DNA from 2 places in the Bacillus sp. C-3-6 genome. Region 1 is predicted to be linked to the other one. Evidence: a T-box and tRNA genes for the amino acid it is inferred to sense, from the RefSeq annotation. Region 1 holds a T-box; the other holds one or more tRNA genes.
What was found. The T-box of region 1 lies ahead of ileS2 (isoleucine--tRNA ligase). A T-box ahead of a tRNA ligase gene usually reads a tRNA of that ligase, here a tRNA-Ile.
Positions count from the first base shown of each region.

Region 2: it has a tRNA-Ile gene. The T-box ahead of ileS2 (isoleucine--tRNA ligase) is inferred to sense a tRNA for this amino acid. The anticodon was not compared.

Region 1 is NZ_CM137247.1:3,718,324-3,721,706, forward strand. It holds gene ileS2 (isoleucine--tRNA ligase) at 1-1,294, opposite strand, end outside; T-box leader at 1,366-1,589, opposite strand; gene divIVA (septum site-determining protein DivIVA) at 1,641-2,147, opposite strand; gene ACW0JX_RS18905 (YlmH family RNA-binding protein) at 2,237-3,004, opposite strand; gene ACW0JX_RS18910 (YggT family protein) at 3,020-3,283, opposite strand; gene ACW0JX_RS18915 (cell division protein SepF) at 3,290-3,383, opposite strand, start outside.
Region 2 is NZ_CM137247.1:766,757-770,139, reverse strand. It holds gene ACW0JX_RS03905 (DUF3965 domain-containing protein) at 1-664, opposite strand, end outside; gene ACW0JX_RS03900 (CBS domain-containing protein) at 986-1,405, opposite strand; tRNA gene ACW0JX_RS03895 (tRNA-Glu) at 1,535-1,606, opposite strand; tRNA gene ACW0JX_RS03890 (tRNA-Asn) at 1,608-1,682, opposite strand; tRNA gene ACW0JX_RS03885 (tRNA-Ile) at 1,691-1,767, opposite strand; tRNA gene ACW0JX_RS03880 (tRNA-Trp) at 1,778-1,848, opposite strand; tRNA gene ACW0JX_RS03875 (tRNA-Thr) at 1,855-1,927, opposite strand; tRNA gene ACW0JX_RS03870 (tRNA-Phe) at 1,937-2,012, opposite strand; tRNA gene ACW0JX_RS03865 (tRNA-Asp) at 2,021-2,096, opposite strand; tRNA gene ACW0JX_RS03860 (tRNA-Met) at 2,100-2,176, opposite strand; tRNA gene ACW0JX_RS03855 (tRNA-Ser) at 2,196-2,288, opposite strand; tRNA gene ACW0JX_RS03850 (tRNA-Ser) at 2,343-2,435, opposite strand; tRNA gene ACW0JX_RS03845 (tRNA-Ala) at 2,456-2,528, opposite strand; tRNA gene ACW0JX_RS03840 (tRNA-Pro) at 2,544-2,617, opposite strand; tRNA gene ACW0JX_RS03835 (tRNA-Arg) at 2,628-2,701, opposite strand; tRNA gene ACW0JX_RS03830 (tRNA-Leu) at 2,705-2,793, opposite strand; tRNA gene ACW0JX_RS03825 (tRNA-Gly) at 2,810-2,884, opposite strand; tRNA gene ACW0JX_RS03820 (tRNA-Leu) at 2,914-2,994, opposite strand; tRNA gene ACW0JX_RS03815 (tRNA-Lys) at 3,010-3,085, opposite strand; tRNA gene ACW0JX_RS03810 (tRNA-Gln) at 3,090-3,164, opposite strand; tRNA gene ACW0JX_RS03805 (tRNA-Tyr) at 3,176-3,259, opposite strand; tRNA gene ACW0JX_RS03800 (tRNA-Val) at 3,268-3,343, opposite strand; rRNA gene rrf (5S ribosomal RNA) at 3,349-3,383, opposite strand, start outside.

The DNA.
Region 1 (3,383 bases):
GTACCCATTTCGTTTCCGCTACAGCTTCTATTAATTCTTTACGGAATGCTTCAATAGATGCAAACCACTGCGCTGTCGCACGGAAAATAATTGGTTTTTTCGTTCTCCAATCATGTGGGTATGAATGCGTAATGAATGTTAGTTTCAGTAACGCGCCTACTTCTTCTAATTTTTCTGTAATCGGCTTGTTAGCTTTATCATAGAATAAGCCTTCAAATCCAGGTGCTTCATTTGTTAATACACCTTTATCATCGACTGGGCAAAGTACTTCTAATCCATACTTTTTACCAACAACGAAGTCATCTTCCCCGTGTCCTGGTGCTGTATGAACACAACCTGTACCTGCATCTGTTGTTACGTGATCTCCTAGCATAACTAATGAATCACGATCGTAGAATGGATGTTTTGCAACTGTGTACTCAAGTTCGCTACCTTTTACTGTTTTCACAACTTCAGCATTTTCCCACTCTAACGTTTTTGCAACTGTCTCAAACAGCTCAGAAGCAATGATATATTTCTCATCATTTACTTTTACAATACTATATTCAAGCTCTGGGTGAACAGAAATACCTAAGTTTGCAGGTAATGTCCAAGGTGTTGTTGTCCAAATGATGTACTTTTCATCACCTTCTAATACATTCTTTCCATCTTTTACAGGGAATGCTACGTAAATAGATGCTGATTTTTTATCTTGATATTCAATTTCAGCTTCTGCTAAAGCAGATTCACTCGTTGGAGACCAGTAAACTGGTTTTTGACCTTTATAGATATAACCTTTTTTCGCCATGTCACCAAACACTTTAATTTGTTGTGCTTCATAAGCTGGCTCTAAAGTAATATATGGATTATCCCAATCTGCACGTACACCTAAACGCTTAAATTGTTCACGTTGACGTTCTACTTGTTCATATGCATACTCTGCACATAACTTACGGAACTCAGCAACTGTCATTTCTTTACGTTTTACGCCTTTATTTGTTAAAGCTTGTTCAATTGGTAAACCGTGCGTATCCCATCCTGGAACATATGGCGCACTAAAACCAGTCATTGATTTATAACGAACAATAAAGTCTTTTAATACTTTATTTAATGCATGTCCCATATGAATGTCACCATTCGCATATGGAGGTCCATCATGCAATACAAATAAAGGACGACCTTTTGTATGTTCTTGTACTTTTTCGTAAATATTCATTTCAGCCCATTTTTCTTGCATTGCAGGCTCACGTTTTGGTAAGTTCCCACGCATTGGGAACTCTGTTTTCGGCATCAGTAATGTATTTTTGTACTCCATGCTCAATTCCTCCTTACATGTATAAAAGAAATACTTAAAAAACGGAATAAAAAAGAGACTTTCTCATCCCAAAAAGGGACGAGAAAGTCTCCCGCGGTACCACCCTAGTAGATCATATACATATGTATAGAATCCTCTTTATATTCTTAACGCGAATACACGCCTACGCTTACTCTATTTGTTCAGCGCGGAACTCCAGGGTGATATTCCCACTATCTCCTTATCCTGAGCTTACACCATCCTCAGTTCGCTATATAAGGTTTGAAAAGGTACTTATCCCTATCTTCGTTTTTCTTAATAAATATGTTGTTTAAAATTATATGTAATAATGAGAAAAACGTCAAGCTTACACTGTTTCTTCTTTTTTCAACAGTTCATCTACTTCGTCTTCTAACTCAATTAGTTTATCCCAATCATCGTTGTTTAACATTTCAAGCTGTGTTTCTAATAACATACGGAAACGAGTTCGGAATACTTTCGCTTGTTTCTTTAGCTCTTCAATATCAAAAGCAACTTTTCTTGATTTTACTAATGCTTCGTTAATAATACGATCAGCATTCTTTTCAGCTTCACGCACAATTAATTTCGCTTCTTTTTGCGCATTACGTTTTACTTCTTCCGCTGCTTCTTGCGCAACAACGATAGATTTGTTTAACGTATCTTCAATATTAGAGAAATGATCTAACTTCCCTTCTAACTGCGCAACTTTTTCTTCTAAAGCTTTTTTCTCACGAATGACCAATTCATAATCTTTGATAATTTGATCAAGAAACTCATTTACTTGATCTTCATCATAGCCACGGAATCCGCGACCAAATTCTTTGTTATGAATATCTAATGGTGTTAACGGCACAACGCCACCTCCAAGTAGTTATCTAAATTTCCTCTTTCAATTATATCTTTTCTTCGACAAAATAGGAGGATTTCCTTCTAAAAAACCAATCATTTTAGTATACCATACAAAATTCTCCATTTGTCGCGTTTTGTTCTACCTTCTACAGAAAATAATTTACTTCGGCCATATCCTCTAACAGAAAAAACGTCTCCTGGATAACATTCATAAGAAGTTTGCTCCACTGTTTTCCAATTGACTTTTACTAAACCATTTTTTATGAAAGGTTGTACTTTCTGTCTAGATAAATGTAACATTTCAGCTAACATAACATCTAAACGAAGTGAAGAAACCGTTCCAGATTTCTCCCCCCACGTTTCATGTATTTGTAGAATTTGTTCTCCTTGTACTGCTGATAAGGAGACTTTTACTTTTCCTATTGCTTGTAAGTTCATCTCAATGTACGATACGATTTCTTTCGCAACTACAATTTGGGCACGATTTTCTTGCAGCAAAATATCACCACATTTTTCTCTCGTTAAACCAAGAGACATAAATGTACCTAATATTTGCCTATGTTCTAGCGTATAAAACTTGGAAGGATAGTCAATTTCTAATACTTCTACTTGAAATTCTTCTTCATTTAATTCTAGATAGTCTGGATAAATGAGTGCTCTTTTACGCTCTGCATTAGGCGTTGCACCACCAAATTGTACAGCGACATCTCCTTGTCCAATTACCATAGAAACAATTTGTTGCTGTCTTGGATCAAGGAAATCTGTTAATTTCACTTGATGGTACTCCGCTGTTCGCTTCCACTCCAGCACTTTATCTACAAAGACCTCTTCATCAGGCCTAAAATGTTCGTAAATGCTCATGTATTTAACCTCTTACTATAAGAAATAGCTGAACAAACTGAACAAACCACTTTTAGCAAGTTTTAACGCAAAAATCGCAACGAGTGGAGAAATATCAATCATACCAAGCGGCGGAATAAATCTGCGGAATGGTTCTAAATACGGTTCACAAATTCGCGCCAAGAACTCTCCAAAAGATGATTCCTTTGCACCAGGAAACCATGATAGGAGAATGTAAATAATCAGTGCCCACGAGTAAATCTCGATAGCAGAACTTAACACCATTAAAACTGTTGTCATGGCGTATTACCACCTCTTTATATTTGTTTCTTCTTCTTCACCGAATAACTCTGAAATTGCACCAACAATATCAACATTTTCAGGTGTACACATAAATGTT
Region 2 (3,383 bases), 2.3 Mb from region 1:
ACTTACGATATTTCCGTAATAAATCATGTGTATATAAATCATATACGAAAGTATTACAATACATTGCTAAACTCATCATATCACTATTTAATTGCTCTTTTGATAATGATTTCGCTCTCTTACACATATAAAAGAATGTAAATTCCAATACTTCTTTATGAGATAATAAATGTTTACAATCGGTTATACATTTCTCATTAAATTTAACTCTATCCCAAATTTCAATATCCCTATCTGTCAATTCACCTATACGATATTTAATAATTAAATAGTTTAAAGCAACTGATTGCGTCAAAAGATCCCATGTTTCATATTCCAATGAAGTATGAACAAACTCAGCTAATCCTTGTGCTATCATAAAAGCATTTGCCTCTTCATACCAACCAATCTCTTGGCATAAGCGAAGAATACGCACTAAAGTTGGAATTTCATCTTTATGAAACTGCGGTAAATTCTTTACTTTATTCATGCCATATACGATAAATGCCGCTAAATTTTCTTCTTTATAAAATTCTTTCTCTTTCCATACTAATATAGTTCGTTCTTTCCCCTCACCTTTTGGGTGACAAGGTACAAGCAAAGAAAATAATTCAGCGAAATTATTTGGTTCTATATATGTATCTGTAACCAAATTCCAATTTGGATCGCCCTGTACAGCCTTCATATAATTCCCCTTCCCTTTTCATCTATGTAGGAAATATTAATTTATTATCGTACCACTAAAAATTAATATTGTTATATTCAAAATCCCTCATAATACTTATATCTATCAGTATATCATCTTTTCTCTTATTAAAAATGAAGAATAACAAATTTAAAAAAACTGTGGAAATTATTAACCATATCCTTATTATATAATGTCTCAGATACATCACGCTAACATATTAGTTTAATCCATATATACTAGAATAATGCATCTGAACTTTATATATAATTTAGCTCTTTATAAGTGACCATTAAAATCTCGGTTAATTAAAGTTTCAATTTACTCTGTACGCTCTGAGATTTCGCTCAAGGCAAATCCAGCTTGATCATCTGCCGATTCCCTTATAGCTAAATCTCCTAGTGCTAACATGCCAATAAGCTGACCACTATCAACTACTGGTAACCGTCTAATTTGATACTGTGCCATTAGCTCTGTAGCTTTTTCAATAGAATCATTTGGAGAAACTGAGATAATATTTGTTGTCATTACATTTGTAATTTTATTAGATCCAGGATGTTTTTCAGCAATCCCTCGAACAACTAAATCTCGATCAGTAACAAGCCCAACAACCTGCTCATTTTCAACAACAGGAATTAACCCAACCGATTCTTCCTTCATTTTTACAGCTGCCTCATATACATTGTCTAGCGGTGTACAATGTACAATATGGGTACTCATTAAGTCTCTAACTCGTGTCATTATTTATTTCCTCCTTTTTATACATACCATAGCTTTTCCAAAATTCCTTTATTTATTTCTGGAAAGTAAAATGATAAAAAGGATCAACAAAATAAAAAAGAGCCAGCATAATGCTGACTCTTTTTTGTATGACCCGTACGGGATTCGAACCCGTGTTACCGCCGTGAAAGGGCGGTGTCTTAACCACTTGACCAACGGGCCATGGCTCCGCAGGTAGGACTCGAACCTACGACCGATCGGTTAACAGCCGATAGCTCTACCACTGAGCTACTGCGGAATAATATATGGTGGGCCTAAATGGACTCGAACCATCGACCTCACGCTTATCAGGCGTGCGCTCTAACCAGCTGAGCTATAGGCCCATATACTTTACAGGGGCAGTAGGAATCGAACCCACACTGGAGGTTTTGGAGACCTCAGTTCTACCTTTAAACTATGCCCCTAAATGATGCCGGCTAGAGGACTTGAACCCCCAACCTACTGATTACAAGTCAGTTGCTCTACCAATTGAGCTAAGCCGGCATAAAAAAATGGTGGCTCGGGACGGAATCGAACCGCCGACACGAGGATTTTCAGTCCTCTGCTCTACCGACTGAGCTACCGAGCCAACATAAATGGCGGTCCCGACCGGGGTCGAACCGGCGATCTCCTGCGTGACAGGCAGGCATGTTAACCACTACACCACGGGACCATTTGGTTGCGGGGACAGGATTTGAACCTGCGACCTTCGGGTTATGAGCCCGACGAGCTACCGTGCTGCTCCACCCCGCGACAATATTAAATTAAAAAATGGAGGAGGTAGAGGGATTCGAACCCCCGCGCGACTCTCGCCGCCTGTCGGTTTTCAAGACCGATCCCTTCAGCCGAACTTGGGTATACCTCCATGAAGGAAAAAAATAAATATTTTATTATTATATGTCTAAACCATTTTTAAAAATGGAGGAGGTAGAGGGATTCGAACCCCCGCGCGATTCTCACCGCCTGTCGGTTTTCAAGACCGATCCCTTCAGCCGAACTTGGGTATACCTCCGAGACATATATTAAATAAAGTGGAGCCTAGCGGGATCGAACCGCTGACCTCCTGCGTGCAAGGCAGGCGCTCTCCCAGCTGAGCTAAGGCCCCATGTTTTTTTGAATATCGGGAAGACAGGATTTGAACCTGCGACCCCCTGGTCCCAAACCAGGTGCTCTACCAAGCTGAGCCACTTCCCGTTAATAAAAGCGCGCCCGAGAGGAGTCGAACCCCTAACCTCTTGATCCGTAGTCAAACGCTCTATCCAATTGAGCTACGGGCGCATATGGTGCCGAGGGCGGGGGTCGAACCCGCACGGTGGTCACCCACCGCAGGATTTTAAGTCCTGTGCGTCTGCCTGTTCCGCCACCCCGGCATGTCATATTGAAAATTGGAGCGGAAGACGGGATTCGAACCCGCGACCCCAACCTTGGCAAGGTTGTATTCTACCACTGAACTACTTCCGCAAGACATGTATGAGTTATTTTATTAAAAGTGCGGGTGAAGGGAGTCGAACCCCCACGCCAAAGGCGCTAGATCCTAAGTCTAGTGCGTCTGCCAATTCCGCCACACCCGCATGTTTTATTAAAAATGGTGAGCCATGAAGGATTCGAACCTTCGACCCTCTGATTAAAAGTCAGATGCTCTACCAACTGAGCTAATGGCTCTTAATGGCTGGGCTAGCTGGATTCGAACCAGCGCATGACGGAGTCAAAGTCCGTTGCCTTACCGCTTGGCTATAGCCCATTAATTAAGAATGGTGGAGGGGGGCAGATTCGAACTGCCGAACCCGAAGGAGCGGATTTACAGTCCGCCGCGTTTAGCCACTTCGCTACCCCTCCGACATATATGGTGGAGGATGACGGGATCGAACCGCCGACCCCCTGCTTGTAAGGCAGGTGCTCTCCCAGCTGAGCTAATCCTCCATTTTGCCTGGCAACGTCCTACTCTCACAGGGACAAGGTC